Regions from separate parts of the Kineococcus aurantiacus genome, predicted to be linked through region 1. Evidence: riboswitches for the same ligand, from Rfam matches in the RefSeq annotation. Region 1 holds a riboswitch; each other region holds the start of a gene.
What was found. Region 1 has a riboswitch for S-adenosylmethionine ahead of BJ968_RS05290 (MetQ/NlpA family ABC transporter substrate-binding protein). Riboswitches for the same ligand answer to the same signal wherever they lie in the genome.
Positions count from the first base shown of each region.

Region 2: another riboswitch for S-adenosylmethionine. It lies ahead of BJ968_RS05905 (NtaA/DmoA family FMN-dependent monooxygenase); the one in region 1 lies ahead of BJ968_RS05290 (MetQ/NlpA family ABC transporter substrate-binding protein).
Region 3: another riboswitch for S-adenosylmethionine. It lies ahead of BJ968_RS05865 (aminotransferase class V-fold PLP-dependent enzyme); the one in region 1 lies ahead of BJ968_RS05290 (MetQ/NlpA family ABC transporter substrate-binding protein).

Region 1 is NZ_JACCBB010000001.1:1,113,219-1,119,408, reverse strand. It holds gene BJ968_RS05305 (diacylglycerol kinase family protein) at 1-31, shown strand, start outside; gene BJ968_RS05300 (methionine ABC transporter permease) at 45-710, opposite strand; gene BJ968_RS05295 (ATP-binding cassette domain-containing protein) at 713-1,732, opposite strand; gene BJ968_RS05290 (MetQ/NlpA family ABC transporter substrate-binding protein) at 1,729-2,676, opposite strand; SAM riboswitch class IV at 2,744-2,854, opposite strand; gene BJ968_RS05285 (DUF1737 domain-containing protein) at 2,939-3,130, opposite strand; gene BJ968_RS05280 (DUF7711 family protein) at 3,127-3,741, opposite strand; gene BJ968_RS05275 (OsmC family protein) at 3,798-4,301, shown strand; gene BJ968_RS05270 (cytosine permease) at 4,306-5,817, opposite strand; gene BJ968_RS05265 (NtaA/DmoA family FMN-dependent monooxygenase) at 5,814-6,190, opposite strand, start outside.
Region 2 is NZ_JACCBB010000001.1:1,234,160-1,240,349, reverse strand. It holds gene BJ968_RS05920 (ATP-grasp domain-containing protein) at 1-490, shown strand, start outside; gene BJ968_RS05915 (NtaA/DmoA family FMN-dependent monooxygenase) at 681-1,997, opposite strand; gene BJ968_RS05910 (LLM class flavin-dependent oxidoreductase) at 2,009-3,052, opposite strand; gene BJ968_RS05905 (NtaA/DmoA family FMN-dependent monooxygenase) at 3,081-4,469, opposite strand; SAM riboswitch class I at 4,463-4,551, opposite strand; partial or broken gene BJ968_RS24185 (nitrite/sulfite reductase) at 4,626-5,971, shown strand.
Region 3 is NZ_JACCBB010000001.1:1,224,162-1,230,351, forward strand. It holds gene metE (5-methyltetrahydropteroyltriglutamate--homocysteine S-methyltransferase) at 1-730, opposite strand, end outside; gene BJ968_RS05860 (methylenetetrahydrofolate reductase) at 727-1,695, opposite strand; SAM riboswitch class I at 1,757-1,848, opposite strand; SAM riboswitch class IV at 1,986-2,099, shown strand; gene BJ968_RS05865 (aminotransferase class V-fold PLP-dependent enzyme) at 2,153-3,493, shown strand; SAM riboswitch class IV at 3,504-3,613, shown strand; gene BJ968_RS05870 (LLM class flavin-dependent oxidoreductase) at 3,610-4,854, shown strand; gene BJ968_RS05875 (NtaA/DmoA family FMN-dependent monooxygenase) at 4,869-6,190, shown strand, end outside.

The DNA.
Region 1 (6,190 bases):
CCCGGACGTCTGGCAGGCCCTGTGCCCCTGACCGGGGCGGTGCGCTACCTCCGCATGACCCCGCGGGCCAGGCGGTTCCCGACGACCTGCCCCACCTGCACGATGACGATGATCGCGGCCACGGCGACGTAGATGATCCCGTAGTCGTACCGCTGCTTGCCGTACGTGATGGCGTAGTCGCCCAGCCCGCCGCCGCCGACCAGACCGGCCTGCGCCGTCATGTCGACGATCCCGACGAAGATGAACGTGTACCCCAGGATCAGCGGGCCCAGGCCCTCGGGGATCACGACGCCGACGAGGATCGCGATCCGCGAGGCCCCCACGGCGCGGGCCGCCTCGACGACACCGGGGTCCACGCTCACGAGCGACTGCTCGACGATGCGGGACACCGCGAACGCCGCCGCCAGCGAGATGGCGAACGTCACCGCCGTCGTCCCGATCGTCGTGCCCACCACCGCGATCTGCAGCGGCGTGATGGCGGCCAGGAAGATGATGAACGGGATGGGGCGCACCACGTTCACGACGAACCCGAGCAACCCGAACACGAACCGGTTGCCGAACAGGTTGCCCGGCCGGGTCGCGTACAGCGCCACCCCCAGGACCAGCCCCAGCACGCCGGAGCAGATCAGGGAGACGACCGCCATGAGCAGCGTCTGCCAGATGGCGTCGCGGAAGACGCCGAACGTCTCGAGGAAACCGCTGAAGTCCATCCTCAGTCCTCCTCGTCGGCGTGGACGCCGTCGGCCCGCAGCGCCTCGAGGGCGGCGTCGACGTTCCCCGTCAGCTCGTACGTCAGCGACCCGGTGCGGCGTTCGCGGATCTCCGACACCCCGCCGTAGACGAGTTCGGCCGTCGTGCCCGTGGTGCGGAACGCGGTGTCGATGCGCTGCTGCAGACCGGGTTCGTCGGTGATGCGGACGCTGACGATCCGGCCCGGGTGCTGGTGGCGCAACCGCGCCAGGGTGTCGGCCGACGGGCGGTCGTGGGTGGCGCTGCGCACGAACCGCTGCGCCGCCGCCGTCCGCGGGTCCGAGAACACGTCGTAGACGTCGCCGATCTCGACGAGCCTGCCGTCCTCCATGACCGCGACGCGGTCGGCGATCTGGCGCACGGCGTCCATCTCATGGGTGATGACGACGATCGTCACGCCCAGTTCGGCGTTGACCCGGCGCAGCAGCGACAGCACCTCGGTCGTGGTCTCGGGGTCCAGCGCGCTGGTGGCCTCGTCGGCCAGCAGCAGCGGGGGGTTCGTGGCCAGCGCCCGGGCGATGCCGACGCGCTGCTTCTGCCCGCCGGACAGCTGCTCGGGGTAGGAGTGCGCGCGGTCGAGCAGCCCGACGAAGTCGAGGAGCTCGGCGGTGCGCCGGTCGCGCTCGGCCTTGCCCACGCCCGCGACCTTCAGCGGGTAGGCGACGTTCCCGGCGACGGTCCGGGACCGGAAGAGGTTGAACTGCTGGAAGATCATCCCGATCTTCGAGCGGGCCGCCCGCAGTTCCCCCTCGGACAGCTTCGTCAGGTCCTGGCCGCCGACGAGGACGCTGCCCGACGTCGGCTTCTCCAGGGCGTTGAGCAGCCGGACCAGGGTGGACTTGCCGGCACCGGAGTACCCGATGACCGCGAGCACCTCACCGGTCCGCACCTCCAGCGAAACGGCGTCGACCGCCGCGACGGAGGACCCGTCGCGGCGGTCGAAGCGCTTGGAGACGTTCTCCAGGGTGATGAGCGCGGTCACTTGCCCTGGGCGGCCTTCGCGTCGGCCTCGACCTTCACCGTCTCCGCCTGCAGGTCCGCGGCGGGGGTGTCCTGCACGACCGCGCTGGGGTTGTCCTGCAGGAAGACCTCCTGCACGGCCGGGTCGTGCCACAGCGCGGCCAGGTCGAGGTAGGTCTCGTCGTCCACGTCGGCCTTGCGGGCGGCGAAGATGTTGACGTACGGCGCGGCCGCGGCGGCGGTCGGGTCGTCCTTGACGATGATGTTCTCGTCGGACAGCTTCGCGGCGGTCGCGTAGTTGTTGTTGACGATGGCGGCGGCGACCGACCCGGACTGCAGGGCGCTGGCGGTCTGGTCGGCGGCGACGGTGGTGACCTTCACCTTCGAGGACTCGATGTCGTTCGTCGTGGAGAACGCGGTGCCGCCGTCCTTCAGCGTGACCAGGCCGGCCTGCTGCAGCACGAGGAGGCCGCGGGCCTCGTTGATGGCGTCGTTGGGGATCGCGACCTGCGCGTCGGCGGGCAGCTCGGCGGCGGACTTCGCGGTGAGGGAGTACAGCGGCAGCGGGTACACGGCGGTCGCGCCGATGGGCTGCAGGTCGTCGTCCGCGGTGGCGTTGTAGTTCGCCAGGTACTGGATGTGCTGGAACTGGTTCAGGTCCAGCTCCCCCTGCGACAGCGCCGGGTTCGGCAGCGTGTAGTCGGAGAAGTTCACCAGCTCGACCGTCACGCCGAGCTTGGACTCGGCGAGCTCGGTGTAGGTCGTCCAGTACGGCAGCGACTTGTCGGCGACGCCGATCTTCACCGTCCTGGCCTCACCGCCGGAGGCCGAGGTGCTGGTGGAGTCGTCGCGGGTGCCCAGGACGATCGCGACGATCACGACGGCGATGACGACGACGGCGGCGATCAGGCCGTAGAGCAGGCCGCGGCGCTTGGGCTTGTCGGGCAGGGCGGGGGCGGTGGACACGAGGACACTCCGGTTGTCGTGCGGGCGGGCGCGCGGCTCGCAGCTGCCGTGATCGACGACGTCCGGCGATCCGCGCTTGCCGGACGGGATCGTCCGGCCAGGTCCTCACCTGGGGCACCCCGCCGCGGGGGAGGGTTGCCGGACAGCCAGCCAGGGCTTCTCGCTGTCACTCATGACCTGCCCGCACCTTAACACCGCCTGTCAGACAGCGGTAACGGTCACGGGTGCCGCAACGGGCCCCCGCCCGGGGGCCGCCGGGCGCTCAGCCCAGGACGTGGGGGAGGACGACGGCCTGGGCGGCGACGGTGCGCCCGTCGGTCGTCGTCACCGACGGGCTGCCGTGCAGCACGTACCCGTCGGCCAGGGCCGCGCTGACCTTCTCGCAGAAGGACCGGTCGTCGGGCCCGGTGAGGAGGCGGTAGGCGAGCTTGTCCGGGACGGTCTCGTCGCTCATGGCCGGAGGGTACCCCTGGCCGTCCGCAGGTCCAGGTACCCCAGCGCGGCGTCGGCCAGGGCGTCGCCGCGCCGTTCCGGCGAACCCGGTGACCACCGCTTCGCGTCGTACTCCGAGGCCGTGCGGCGCAACGCCTCCAGGCTCACGGCGAGCTCGGCGTCCAGGCGGGCGGCCAGCTCGGCCGGCGTCGGCGGCTCGCCCCGCAGCGCGGCCCCCTCCCCGGCGCGCAGCCGCTCCAGCACGTCCGCGTCGAGACCCTCCTCGCGCGTCCAGAACCGCACCGGGCGGTCGACGACGTGGTTCCACACGGGCACCTCGCCGGACCGGAAGAACAGCTGGGCCGGTCTCGTCGCCAGCCCCGAGGCGGCGAGCCAGTGCCCGGCCGCGGGCGGGCGGGTGCCGAAGGCGCACTCGCCCTCGCGGGCGTTGGTCACGAGGGCGACCCGGACCCCGGTGGCGTCGTCGACGTCGTCGGTCCGGGGCCCCAGCAGGGTCCCGAAGACCCACGCCTGGAAGACCCTCAGCCGGACGATCCCCTCGGGCTGGCGGCCCACGTGCGCGCAGCCGTCGGCGACGTCCTGCAGGGTCTTCAGGGCGGTGCTCCACTTCACAGGGGCAGTCTCGCGGAAGTTGCGACGGCAACGGCAGCGGGGCCTAAGCTTCCCCGGTGGATTCGACCGAACTGAGGGCCCTGCAGAAGCCGTTGAAGGACGCCTACCGGGAGGACCCCGCGCAGGCGCTGGTCCCGGCCCGGGCCGTGGCGGTGCTGGACGGCCAGTCCATCGGCGTCTCGGTCGACGGCTTCGCGGGCACCACCCGCGCCGGGCTGCACCCCGCCGCCGGCGGTGACGGCACCGAGGCGTGCTCGGCGGACATGCTGTGCGAGGCCGTGGCGGCCTGCGCCGGGGTGACGCTGCGCAGCGTCGCCACGGCGATGGGCGTGGAGCTGCGCAACGCCTCCGTCACGGTCGACGCGCACTGGGACGCCCGCGGCACCCTGGGCGTCGCGCGCGAGGTCCCCGTCGGCATCACCGACGTGACCATCACCTTCGACTTCTCCTCCGACGCCGACGAGGCGACCGAGGCCAAGATGGTCTCCCTGGCCGAGCGCTACTGCGTCATCGCCCAGACGCTGCAGACGCCGCCGAAGGTCAGCGTCCAGCGCGCCTGAACCCTCACGCCCGGGAGTCGTGCGACCGCGACTCCTGGGCGCGGACGGCGCCCCGGCCGAACACGGCCACGACGACGAAGCCGAGGGCGAAGGCCAGCAGCACGCCCAGGCCCGCGTACCCCCAGTCGCCGTCCCAGTACCCCGCGTCCTGCCCCGACGGCGGCACCCACGTCGCCAGCCCCAGCGGCTCGAAGAAGTACCCCTGCCAGGCCAGCCACGAGGCGTTGGCGTTCGACACCAGCCCCCAGCCGATCGCCGTCGCCCCGGCCATCGTCAGGACCGGCAGCCAGCGCACCGACCCGTAGCGGCCCCGCGCGTCGAGCAGCTCGTCCTCGGCGTAGCCGGCGCGCCGCGTCGCGAGGTCGGCCAGGAAGATGCCGGCCCACGCCGCGATCGGCACGCCCAGGGTGATGAGGAACCCCTGGAACGGGGTGAGGAAGTCCACCGAGAAGAACGCGATGTAGATCGCGCCGGCGACCATGAGGCACGCGTCGACGAGCACCGCCACCGGCCGGGGCACCCGCAGGCCCACGTTGAGCAGGGCCAGCCCCGAGGAGTAGATGTCCATGACCGCCCCGCCGACCAGGCCCAGGACGGCCACGACCGCGAACGGCACGAGGAACCACGTCGGCAGGATGTCGGTCAGCGCCCCCACCGGGTCGGCCGCCACGCGCGCGCTCAGGTCCGGCTGCGAGCCCACGACGAGCGCCCCGAAGACCAGCAGCACCGCCGGCCCCAGCGAGGACCCCAGCGTCGTCCACAGCACCACCCCGCCGCTGGAGGCGTCCCGCGGCAGGTAGCGGGAGTAGTCGGCCGCGGCGTTGGCCCAGCCCAGCCCGAACCCCGTCATGACCATGGTGAACGCGCCCACGACGGCCGCGGTGTCGCCGGCCGGGATCGCCGAGACCGTCCCCCAGTCGACCGAGCCGGCCGCGAAGGCGATGTACAGCACCGTCAGGACGGCGGTGACCACGGTGATCCAGCGCTGCATGCGCATGATGACCCGGAACCCCAGCGTGCCGCCCAGGACGATGAGCCCGACGACGATCACGAGGGCGACGAGCTTGGTGCCCGTGCCGCCGCCGGCGCCGAGCCGGCCCAGGACGGTGGCGGTGGCCAGGACGGCCACGGCGGCCAGGGACGTCTCCCAGCCCAGCGTCAGCAGCCACGACACCAGCGAGGGCAGCCGGTTCCCGTCCACCCCGAAGGCGGCGCGCGACAACGTCATCGTCGGCGCCGACCCGCGCTTGCCGGCGATGGCGACGAGCCCGACGACGACGTAGGACACGACGACACCGGCCACCGAGACGAGCGTCGCCTGCCAGAAGGAGATGCCGAAACCCAGCACGAAGGAGCCGTAGCTGACGGCCAGGACGGAGACGTTGGCGGCGAACCACGGCCAGAACAGGTCCCGGGGCCGGCCGTGCCGTTCGGCCTCGCTGACGGCGTTGACGCCGTTCAGCTCGACGTCGACACCGCCGACGCGCGTCCGGGGTGTCGTGGGGACCTCGCTCACGCCTGCTCCTCGGGGACGTGGCGGAACCGGGCCGCCGGGTGGTCGGCGGGCAGCCGGCGGCGGCCCGCACCGAAGATCGCTTCCCGCAGCGTAGAGCCTGCCGGGACGCTGCCGGGCTCACGCGCCAGACCGCGCCGGCGCAGCTCGGGCACGACGTGCTCGCAGAACTCCGCGTAGGAGCCGGGCACGACGAACGGGGTGAGGTTGAACCCGTCGACGCCGGTCCGCGCGGCGAGCTGCTCGACCTGGTCGGCGACGTCCACCGGGGAGCCGGTCAGGACGAACTCGCGCATCCCGAACCGCAGGAAGTCGGCCCGCGCCCGGGCCACCGTCTCCCCGGCGTAGCGCTCGACCTGCGTGCGCCCGCCCTCGG
Region 2 (6,190 bases), 120 kb from region 1:
CTACGTCGCCTCCGCGGAGTTCGAGGAACCGGCCGACGGGATCACCCTCCTGCAGGAGTACCTGCGCTCGGCGCAGCCGTTCATCACCCGCGCCGAGTTCGTCGGGGGCCGGTTCGTGTACGCGGTGCGGGTGGACACCTCCGCGGGCAGCTTCGAGCTGTGCCCGGCCGACGCGTGCGAGGTGCCGACCTCCGGGCAGACGCTGGAGGCGTGCGTCGTCGACGGCCCGCAGGGCCTGTTCACGCTGCGCGAGGAGATCACGGCCGACACCCCGCTGGTGAAGCGGTACGAGGAGCTGCTGCGCGGCGCGGGGATCGAGATCGCCGGCATCGAGTTCCTCGAGACCGCCGACGGCCGCACCGTCACCTACGACATCAACACGAACACGAACTACAACCCGGCCGTCGAGGCCGTCGCCCCCCGCTCGGGCCCGGGCGAGATCGCCCGCTACCTCGGCGATCTCCTGCGCGCCGAGACGCACCCCCGCTGACGCCCCCTCCCGCCGACCCCCCTCCCCACTGACGCCCCCTTCCCCCGCTGACGCCTTTCCCGCTCGAAGCACGGTTCGGGCCCTCCACGCGGCGCGTGGAGGGCCCGAACCGTGCTTTGAGCGGGAAAGCGAAGGAGTGGGATGGGTGAGTGAGTGAGTGGGTGGGTGGGTGAGGGGTGGAGGGGTGGGGTCAGCGGCGGGTCAGGGGGGCCCGCAGGCCGAGGTGCTCGCGCAGGGTGGTCCCGACGTACTCGCTCGGGTAGGCCCCGCGGTCCTGCAGCGCCGGGACGACCTGGTCGACGATGTCGTCGAGCCCGCTGGGCACGAGGTAGGGCGTGATGTTGAACCCGTCGCTGGCGCCGGAGCGGACCCAGAACGCGAGCTCGTCGGCCAGCTGGGAGGCGGTGCCGGCGAAGCCGCGTTCGGAGGAGTGGTGCAGCACGAGCTCGCGCAGCGAGAACTTGTTCTCCTCCGCGACCGCCCGCCACTGCTGGGCCAGCGCCCGCGCGTCGGCGCCCGCGCGGTGCGCACCGCGGGTCCCGTCGATGTCCGCGATGACGGGGTCGTGCGCGGGCAGCGGGCCGTCGGGGTCGTAGCCGGACAGGTCCTCGCCCCACACCTGGCCGACGAGGGACAGGGCGGTGGCGGGGGTGACCTGCTGCTCCAGCACCCAGCGGGCCTTCTCCTCCACCTCGGCCTCGTTGTCGGCCACGACGATCTGGGTGCCCGGCAGGATGAGCACGTCGCCCTCGGGGCGGCCCGCGGCGACCGTGCGGCGGCGGATGTCGTCGGCGAACTCCAGGGCGTCGGCGTGGTCGGTGCCGTGCCGGGAGAAGATGACGTCGGCGGTCCGGGTGGCGAAGTCGCGGCCCGCGGGGGAGTCGCCGGCCTGGAACAGAACCGGGTGCTCCTGCGGGCTGCGCGGCACGGTCGGCTCGATCTCCACGTCGAAGAACCGGTCGGAGGAGGTGACCGGTGTGAAACCCCTCCCGTCCCAGCTGTCCCAGACCGCTTTGGCGAGGTTCACGAAGCGCTCGGCGCGCTCGTACCGGTCGGCGTGGTCGAGGTAGCCGCCGCGGCGGAAGTTCGCCCCCGTCCAGGCGTTGTCGGTCGTCACGACGTTCCACGCGGCCCGGCCACCGGACAGGACGTCCAGCGACGCCAGCCGCCGCGCCAGGTCCGCCGGGTCGTTGTAGGTGGTGTTCTGGGTCGCGACCAGGCCGATGCGGGAGGTCAGGCCCGCCAGCGCGGCCAGTTCCGTGAGGGCGTCGGGCCGTCCCACGACGTCGAGGTCGTGGATCTTCCCGTGCTGCTCGCGCAGCCGCAGGCCCTCGCCGAGGAAGAATGCGTCGAACAACCCCCGCTCGGCGGTCCGGACGAGCTGGGTGAACGTCGAGTGGTGCATCTGCGACCCGCTGCGGGGGTCCGACCAGATGGTGCTGTGGTTGACGCCCTGGAAGAACACGCCGAAGTGGACGACGGCGTCGGGGTACCGGAGTTCGGTCATCGTTCGTGTCCTCAGGCCGTGGCGAACTGGTTGACGGGCCGCGCCAGGCCCAGGGTGGAGCGCAGCGTGGCTCCCGCGACGGGCGCCTGCAGGAGGCGGGCGACGCGCAGCGCCGGGAGGGTCGTGCGCAGCAGGGTGCGCAGGTCCTCGTCGAGGACGGCCGCGTGCAGGCGGACGCCGTTCACCGAACCGGCCAGCCCCGACAGGTACCGGGCGAACCCCTCGCCCGAGCCCGACCAGCGGATGCGCCCGGACGCCGGGGCGGCCGCGTCGGCGTCCAGGGCCGCGAGGCGGTCGGCCGCGGCGTGGGCCTCGGTGTCGAGGGCGAACTCGACGTCCAGCACGACGAGCGGGCCGCCCGCGGTGCGGCGGGCCCCCTCGTCCCCGCTGAGCACCACGTCGGCGTGCGTGGTGGGCGTCAGGTCGCGCTCGTGGACGACGACGACGGACTGGCCCTGCGGGCTGCGCGGCACGGTGAGCGGGCCCTTGACCGACCAGCGGCCCGTCTCGACGTCGACGTGGTGCAGGCGGTCGCGGTCGACGTAGCGCCCCGTGGCGACGTCGCGGACGACCGCGTCGTCCTCCCAGGAGTCCCACAGCGCCCGCACGGCACGCACGACGTCGGCCAGTTCCGCGGCCGGGTCCGCCGCGACGGGCAGGTCCACGGCCCGCGCCGCGCGCGCGGGGGAGGTCGTCGCGATCCAGCCGGCCCGGCCGTGGCTGGAGTGGTCCAGGGAGGCGATCTGGGCGGCGACGTGGAACGGTTCGGAGTACGTCGTCGCGGCCACCGGCAGCAGCCCGACCGCGTCCGTCGTGCCGGCCAGGAAGGCCGCGCGCTGGACGGCGTCGAGGTGCCCGACAGGGTTGCGCGGGTCCGGGGCGGTGGAGTCCTCGAACGTCAGGCCCGTCAGGCCCTGCGCCTGCGCGGTGACGGCGAACTCGCGCAGGCGGGCGGGGAAGAACACCTGGTCGGGCGTGGAGCGGGAACGGCGCCAGGCGGCGGGGTGCCACCCGCCGCCGTCGACCTCCAGGAACACGTGGAACGGGGTGGGCATGTCGGCTCCTGGTCTGAGGGGGTGCGGGTCACGGGGTGGGGACGGCGGCGCGCCGGAACCGGGCGCCGGTGTGCTCGCCGGGCAGGAGGGGCCCGGCGCCGCCGAAGCGCTCGCGCAGCGTCTGCCCCGGGACGTAGCCCTCGGGCCGGCGGCCGCGGGCCCGCAACCGGGGCCCGATGAGCTCGGCGAAGTCCAGCAGGGTGCCGTAGCTGTGGTGCTGGGTGAGGTTGATGCCGTCGATGCCGACGTCGTCGAGCCAGTGCTCGATCTGCGCGACGACCGCGTCGGGGGTCCCGACGGCCGAGAAGGTGCGCTCGCGCCGGGCGATCGCCGCGGCGAACTCACCCACGGTGCGCTGCCGGGGCAGCCCGGCCGCGCCGGGGTGGTCGGCGCGCCCCTCGAGCGCGAGGGCCTCCCCGACGGTCCGGTCCGCGGGGTGGGCCAGCGGGTCGAACGGCAGCGAGGCGTGCGCGAACCTGCCCTCCAGGCTGTCGTACCGGGCGTGCGCGGCGAGCTTGGCGGTCACGTCGGACTCGGTGTGCCCCGTGATGACGGTCGCCTGCACCACGAACTTCACGCTGCGCGGGTCCCGGCCGTGACGGGCGGCGGCCTCGCGCACCGCCGCGATCGTGCGGGCGACCGCGGCGTGGTCCGGTCCGCCGGTGAACACCAGTTCGGCGTGCCGGCCCGCGAACTCGATGCCGTCGGCCGACGCCGTGGCCTGGACGACCAGCGGGGTCCGCTGCGGCGAGGGGGAGGACAGGTGCGGCCCGGCCACCCGGAAGTACGTGCCGTCGTGGTCGATCGCACGCACCCGGTCGGGTTCGGTGAACACGCCCCGCTCGCGGTCGGCGACGACCGCCCCGGCGTCCCAGGAACCCTCCCACAGCGCGTAGACGACCTCCATGAACTCGTCCGCGATCCGGTACCGCTCGTCGTGCGCGATCTCACCGGGCAGCCCGAAGTTGCGCGCCGCGCTGGGCAGGTAGCTCGTGACGACGTTCCAGCCCACGCGGCCCTTCGTGAGGTGGTCCAGGGTGCTCATGCGGCGGGCGAAGGGGAACGGCGGTTCGTAGCTGGTGGAGAACGTGACCGCGAACCCGAGGTGGTCGGTCACGGCCGCCATCGCGGGCACGACGAGCATCGGGTCGTTGCTGGGGACCTGCAGCCCCTCGCGCAGCGCCGTCTGCGGGCCGTCGCGGTAGACGTCGTAGGCGCCGATCACGTCGGCGAGGAAGACGGCGTCGAACTGCGCGTCCTCGGCCAGCCGGGCCAGCGTCGTCCAGTACCCGATGTCGTTGAACTCGTGGCGGTGGTTGCCGGGCAGCCGCCACAGCCCGTGCGTGATGTGGCTCACGCAGTTCATCTCGAACAGGTTGAGCAGCAACGGCTTGGGGCCGGGCAACGCGTCCTCCATCGTCCTTGGCGGAAGCACCGACCCTCGGAGGGGGTTGCTGCGGCGTCGTCGAGCCAAGTCTCTCGGCCGCTCTGGATGGTTCGCACAGTCAACGACACGTCCCGTCGCCGTGTCAACCGAGCTCCACGCACCCCCTCCCACGTGATCGAGGACCGCATGTCCGGCGACGAGACCGCACGGGGACGCACCCACGGGCAGTGGCTCGTGGACGGGCGCACCCCGCTGAACCACGACGAGCAGTTCACGCCCGACGGACCCCCGCTGGAGGTGCGCGGGCGCATCGAGCGGGTCTACGCCCACCAGGGGTTCGCCTCCATCGACCCCGACGACCTCGACGGCCGGTTCCGCTGGTGGGGGCTGCACACGCAGCGCCGTCCCGGCGTCCCCGGTGGCCGCACCGCGCAGCTCACCGCGGCCGAGCTGTCCGACGAGTGCTTCACGCTGCGCGTCCGGCTGGACGGCGGCGCCCTCACGACGCGGCAGCTGCGCGTCCTGGGCGACGTCTCCCGCACGTACGCCCGCGGCACCGCCGACCTCACCGACCGGCAGAACGTCCAGCTGCACCGGGTGCGCATCGAGGACGTCCCCGCGATCTGGGCGCAGCTGGAGGCCGTGGGCCTGCGGACGACGGAGGCCTGCGGCGACGGCCCCCGCGTCGTCCTGGGCAGCCCGGTCGCCGGGGTGGCGGCCGACGAGGTCCTCGACCCGACGCCGGTGGTCGAGGAGATCGTGCGGCGGTTCGTCGGCGACCCCGACCTCGCGAACCTGCCCCGCAAGTTCGATCCGCGGTCACGGGGCACCCCAGCCAGGACGTCGTGCACGAGATCGACGACGTCTCGCTGGTCGGCGTGGAGCACCCCGAGCTGGGTCCGGGGTACGACCTGTGGGTCGGCGGGGGGCTGTCGACGAACCCCCGCCTCGCCGAGCGCCTGGGGGCCTTCGTCCGGCCCGAGCAGGCGGCCGACGTCTGGCACGGGGTCGTGCGGATCTTCCGCGACCACGGCTACCGGCGGCTGCGGCACCGCGCCCGGCTGGAGTTCCTGCTCGCCGACCGGGGCCCGGTGCGGTTCCGCGAGGTCCTGGAGCGCGACCACCTCGGGTACGCGCTGGCCGACGGGCCGCCCGCCCCGGCCCCGACGGGCGCCGGGGACCACGTCGGGGTCCACGAGCAGAAGGACGGCCTGCGCCACGTGGGGGCGACCCCGGTGGCGGACCGGGTCAGCGCCGACGTCCTGACCGGGCTGGCCGACGCCGCCGAAGCCGTGGGCTCGCGGCGCGTGCGGCTCACCCCCCAGCAGGAGGTCCTGGTGCTGGACGTGCCGCCCGGGCGCGTCGGGCAGCTCACCGCGCAGCTCGACCGCATCGGGCTGAGCACGGCCCCCAGCCCGTTCCGGCGCACCACGACGGCCTGCACCGGCATCGAGTGCTGCGAGCTCGCGATCGTCGAGACGAAGCGGACCGCGGCCGAGGCGGTGAGCGACCTGGAGTGCCGGCTCGCCGAGCGGGAGGAGGAGGAGACGTTCGCGCAGTGGGCGCACCGGGCCGACGAGGCCGCCCTGCGCTGACCCGCGCACCCCCGCGCGGGAAAACCCCCGAAGGCCCTTGCGCAGCGGGACGCGTGTGTCACAGTGAGGCACCCGAGAGCGGAGGTGCGAGGTGCGAGGACGTCGACTGTGGGCCCGGTTGTGCGCTGGCGCAACCAGTTTCGGGTCGGCGCTGGT
Region 3 (6,190 bases), 110 kb from region 1:
CGTAGGCCGCCCGCACGAGGTCGTCGAGCCCGTCGACACCGGCGGTGGCGGAGTCGCTGACCAGACCGGGTTCGTCCAGCTGGACCCACTCGGCACCGGCCGCGGCGTACGCGGCCAGCAGGTCCTCGTAGGCGCCGAGGAGGTCGTCGAGCCGCGAGAGGGGGGCGAACCCCTCGGGGCTGCCGTCGGCGGCCTTGGCCAGCAGCAGGAACGTCACGGGGCCCACGACGACGGGACGGGTGAGGAAACCGTCGGCGAGGGCCTCGGAGAACTCGCGCACGCCCCGGTCGTCGGCGAACCGGAACGCGGTGCCGGGGCCGATCTCGGGGACGAGGTAGTGGTAGTTCGTGTCGAACCACTTCGTCATCTCCAGCGGGGCCTGCGCCCCGCGCCCGCGGGCGATCGTGGAGTAGCCGGTGAGGTCGACCCTGCCGTCGGGGCCGACGACGTCGGCGAAGCGCTCCGGGACGGCCCCGACGGCGACCGCGGTGTCGAGGACCTGGTCGTAGGCGGAGAACGACGACGGGATGGACGCGTCGTGCGCCGGCAGGCCGAGGGCGTTGAGGCGGCGGACGGTGGCCGCGCGGACGGCGGCGAGCCGCTCCTCGGTGGTGGCCAGGTCGGCCTTGCCGGACCACAGGGCCTCCAGGGCCTTCTTGGTCTCGCGGTCGGGACCGATCCGGGGGTAGCCCAGGATCGTCGCGGTCCAGGCGGGGGTGGTCTGGCTCATCGGGTGCTTCCTCCTGCTGCGGCGGTCGCCTCCACGGCGGCGGCGGGTCGGGGGTGGGTCGCGGGTCGGGTCAGGTCGAGGTGGTCGAGCAGGTCCAGCGCGGGGGCGGCCGCGTTGAACGTGTACAGGTGCAGGCCGGGCGCGCCGGCCTCGAGCAGGCCGTGCGCCAGTCCCGAGGTGAACGCGGTGGCGGCCCGGCGGCGGGTCGGGGCGTCGTCGGTGTCCAGGGCCGCGAGCAGCCCCCGCGGGGCCCGGACGCCGGTGAGCTCGCCGATCCGCTCCAGGCGCCGTGGGTCGTCGGAGACCGCGACGCCGGGCAGCAGCGGGATGGTGATCCCGGCCGCGCGGGCCCGGCGGACGAACGCGGCGTACTCCTGCGCGGAGAACGTCACCTGGCAGATCGCGAACCGCGCCCCGGCGTCCTGCTTGGCGCGCAGGACGGCGAGCTCGTGGTGGTCCCTGGCCCGCGGGAAGGCGGCCACGGCCAGGCTGAGCGGTCCCTCGTCGAGGGGGCGGGAACCGCCGCGCAGCGCCAGCCGACGCCTGTCGGCCACCTGCAGCAGTTCCACGAGGTCCCGGGCGGTGGCCACGCCGTCGGGGTGCGGCGTCCAGTCCGGGACACCGGCCGGCGGGTCCCCCCGCAGCGCCAGGACGTTGCGGACGCCGGCGTCGAGGAACTCGGTGGCCAGTTCCACGACCTGCCGGCGCGAGGAACCCACGCACGTCAGGTGGGCCATGGCCGGGACCGCCGAGGTGGTCAGGACGTGCGCCAGCAGGTCCCGGCTGGGACCGCGGGTCGCTCCCGCCGCGCCGAAGGTGACGGACACGAAGTCGGGGTTGCTCCCCAGGAGGTCGGACAGCCTGCGCCACAACGAGTCGCGGCCGGTCTCCGAGCGCGGGGGGAAGAGTTCGAAACTGAGCGTGGGCCGCCCCGCGGCGCCGGCGACGAGGGGCGCGAGCGTCATCGCACGGGTCCCGGACCCGGGGCCGGGGAGGGGACGACGACATCGGTGGTGCGCATCACGAACTCCATCGACCTGGCGTTAGCACCCTCGCCCGGGCTCGGGGGGTTGCTGCGGCGTCGTCGAGCCAGGACTCTCAGCCGCTCTGGATGGTGTTCTTCGAATGTAGACCGACCGCGACGCCGTCCACAAGTGGTTCCCCCGGACGGCCCCCCGGCGGGCGGCGCTCCCGGGACCGGGCCGCGACGCACCGACCTTGATTCCCGGCGCCCGCACGTGGCAATCTCCCCCCAGGTCATGAGCGCCAGCGACAAGCCCCGGCTCGCTGGCCGGCAACCCTCCTCCGCGGTGGGGTGCCCCGGGTGACGACCTGGCCGGTTCCGACGTGGTTCCGGCAAGCGCGGACCTCGCCGGGGCGATCCCGGTCCTCCCGGCAGGGTCCACTGTCCCGAGGAGCCCCGTGACGACGAGCACCCTGTCCCCCACCCGCCCCGCCTGTCGCACGGTGCCGCCGCTGCTGCCCGTCGTCGGCGCCGACACCCCGGTCCCGCTGGCCACCGGGGGCACCACCACCTACGCCAACCTCGACAACGCGGCGAGCGCCCCGGCGCTGGCGGCGGTGGCGGACCGGGTCGCGCAGGTGCTGCCGCACTACGCCAGCGTCCACCGCGGCGCCGGCTACCTCTCGCAGGTGTCCACCGCCCTGTTCGAGCAGGCCCGCGAGCAGGTGGGCCGCTTCCTGGGGGCCCGCGAGGACGACGTCGTGGTCTTCACGCGCAGCACGACGGACGCCCTGGACCTGCTGTCCCGGGCCGTCCCCGCCGGCGCGCGGGTGCTGGTCGCGGACGTCGAGCACCACGCGAACCTGCTGCCCTGGCAGCGCTCGGCCCGCACCACGGTGGTCCGCGGCGGCGCCGACGCCGAGGAGACCACGGCCCTGCTGGAGGCGGAGCTGGCCACCGGGCAGTACGCCCTGCTGGCCGTCGCCGGCGCGTCCAACGTCACCGGGGAGGTGCTGCCGCTGCGCCGGCTGGCCCGGGCCGCGCACGCCGCCGGGGCCCGCCTCGCCGTCGACGGGGCCCAGCTGCTGCCGCACCGGCGCGTCGACGTCGCCCGCGACGGGATCGACTGGATCGCGCTGTCCGGGCACAAGCTGTACGCCCCGTTCGGGGCGGGGGCCCTGGTGGGGCGCCGGGACTGGCTGGACGCCGCCGAGCCCTACCTCGCCGGTGGCGGGGCCACGCTCGACGTCAGCCACGACGCGGTGCGGTGGGCGACCGGCCCGGACCGGCACGAGGCGGGTTCCCCGAACGTGGTCGGCGCGGTGGCGCTGGCGCAGGCGTGCACGACGCTGGCGGCCCTGCCCGCAGGGGCCCTGGAGGCCCACGAGGCGGCGCTGCGCGCGCAGCTCGTCACCGGCCTGAGCGCGCTGGAGGGCGTGCGGGTCGTGCGCCCGCACCCGGCCGACGCCGTGGGGGTCGTGACGTTCACCGTGCCCGGCCGCCCGGTGTCGGAGGTGGCGGCGTACCTGTCGGCCGAGCACGGCGTCGGGGTGCGCGACGGCAGGTTCTGCGCGCACCGCTTCGCGAACTCCCTGGGGCTGGTGGAGGGCGGGTTGCGCGCCTCCACGGGCGTCGGGACGAGCTCGGCCGACGTGGAGCGGCTGCTGGCCGCGCTGGAGCAGTTCCTCACCACGGGCTCGGCGCTGGAGTACGGGGTCGTCGAGGGCCGCTGGGGTCCGCTCACCGACGCCCGCCCGGCGCCGGAGTCCTTCCTCGACCCCGTCCCGGAACTGGGCTAGCCTGCCCGCAGGTCACGAGAACCAGCGACAAGCCCTGGCTAGCTGGTCGGCAACCCTCCCCGCGGTGGGGTGCCCCAGGTGACGACCCGGCCGGAGGGAACCCTCCGGCAAGCGCGATGACCCGCCGGACGCCTGCGAGTCGTCCCGACTCCAGGAGGAGACCCGTGCCCGAAACCCTTCACCTGTCCGCCGCCCTCGAGTCGACCGGCTGGCACCCGGCGTCCTGGCGGGAACCCGGCTCCCGGGCCGGGGAGCTGTTCACCGCGCGGTTCTGGGCCGACACGGTCGCCGAAGCCGAGCGCGGCCTGTTCGACCTGGTGACCGTCGAGGATTCCTTCGGCCTGCAGGGCAGCGGCTTCGGCCCGCCCGACGACCGCACCGACCGGGTCGCCGGCCGGCTCGACGCGCTGCTGGTCGCGGCCCGGCTCGCCCTGGTGACCGAGGCGATCGGGCTGGTCCCGACCGTCTCGACGACGCACACCGAACCGTTCCACGTCTCCAAGGGCCTGGCCACGCTGGACCACGTGAGCTCGGGCCGGGGCGGGTGGCGGGCCCAGGTCGCCGCCCGGGCGCACGAGGCGGAGCTGTTCGGCCGGCGCTCGATCCCGGCGGTCACCCGCGAGACGCTGCAGGACCCCGCGGTCGTCGCCGTCGTCGAGGACCTGTTCGCCGAGGCCCGCGCCGTCGTCGACACCGTCCGCGCGCTGTGGGACTCCTGGGAGGACGACGCGGTGGTCCGCGACGTCGCCACGGGCCGCTTCGTCGACCGCACCAAGCTGCACCGCGTCGCCGCGCAGACCCCGTGGTTCTCCGTCCTGGGGCCCTCGATCACGCCCCGCCCGCCGCAGGGCCAGCCCGTCGTGACGGCCCTGGCGCACGCCAGGACCGCCTACGAGTTCGCCGCCGCGAGCGCCGACGTCGTGTTCGTCACCCCCCGCGACGCGCAGGACGCCCGCGCGGTCGTCGCCGAGGTCCGGGCCGCGGAGGCCGCAGTGGGCCGGCGGGGTGTGCCGCTGCAGGTCCACGCCGACCTCGTGGTGGCCCTGGCCGCCGACGCCGCGCAGGCCCGCAACCGGCTGGACCGCCTCGACTCCGCCGACGGGGAGGCGTTCACGTCCGACGCGCTCGTCGTCGCCGACTCCCCCGCCGGCCTCGTCGAGCGGCTGCTGCTGTGGCGGGACGCGGGGATCGAGGGGTTCCGCTTCCGCCCGGCGGTGAACGCCACCGACCTGCCGGCCCTCGTCGACGAGGTCGTGCCGCTGCTGCAGTCCGCGGGGGCCTTCCGCCGCGCGTACACCGGCGCCACCCTGCGCGACCACCTCGGGCTGGCCCGGCCCGCCAACCGCTACGCCACCGTCTGAGGAGGGAAACCCCGATGAGCGTCCCCGAAGGCAAGCCCCGCAAGCAGATCGTCCTCGGCGCCCACCTCCCGGGCGTGAACCACCACACCGTCTGGCAGGACCCCGCCGCGGGCAGCCAGATCGACGTGAAGAGCTTCGCCCACCTGGCCCGCACGGCCGAGCGGGGTTTCTTCGACCTGTTCTTCCTGGCCGAGGGGCTGCGGCTGCGCGAGCACGCCGGGCAGATCTACGAGAACGACGTCGTCGGCCGCCCGGACACGTTCACCGTCCTCGCCGCCCTGGCCGGGGTCACCGACCACCTGGGGCTGGCCGGGACCGTCAACACGACGTTCAACGAGCCGTACGAGCTCGCGCGGCAGTTCGCCTCCCTGGACCACCTCTCCGGCGGCCGCGCGGCGTGGAACGTGGTCACGAGCTTCGACGCGTTCACGGCGGCCAACTTCCGCCGCGGCGGGTACCTCGACCGGTCCCAGCGCTACGAGCGCGCCGAGGAGGTGCTGATCGCCGTCCGGGCGCTGTGGGACTCCTGGAACTCCGGTGACGTGCCGGCCGACAGCGCCACGGAGCAGTTCCTCGCCCGGCACGGGGTCGGCGAGTTCGACGTGCGCACGAACCAGTTCGACGTCCGCGGCCGGTTCAACGTCCCCCGCCCCCCGCAGGGGCACCCGCTGATCATCCAGGCCGGGGTGTCCGACCAGGGGCGGGAGTTCGCCTCCGCCAACGCCGACGCGATCTTCTCCCCGTTCCGCACCCTCGCCGACGCCGTGCCGTTCTACCGCGACGTCAAGGCCCGGGCCGTGCGGCACGGGCGGCTCGCGAGCGACATCAAGATCCTGCCCTCGGCCGGTGTCGTCCTGGGCGACAGCGCCGCCGACGCGCAGGAGAAGGCCCGGGAGCTCACCCACCGGCAGGTCAGCCCCGCGACCGCGCTCGCGCTGGCCGAGCAGGTGTGGAACCGGGACCTGTCGCAGCTGGACCCCGAGGGCCCGCTGCCGGAGTTCGACGCCGACACCACCTCCCCGCCGCGCTGGAGGGGGCGGGCGATCCACGACCCCGACCTGAACGCCGTCGTGGCGCGGTGGCGGGAGGTCGCGGCGCGCGGGGGCTTGAACCTGCGCGAGACCGTCATCGAGGTCACCGCCCGCGCCACGTTCGTCGGCACCCCGACGGCGGTCGCCGACCAGCTCGACGACTTCGTGCAGCACGACGGCTCGGACGGTTTCATCCTCCACCCGCCCGTGGTGCCGACGGGCCTGGACGAGTTCGTCGACACCGTCGTGCCGCTGCTGCAGGAACGCGGCTCGCTGCGCACCGGGTACACCGGGACGACGCTGCG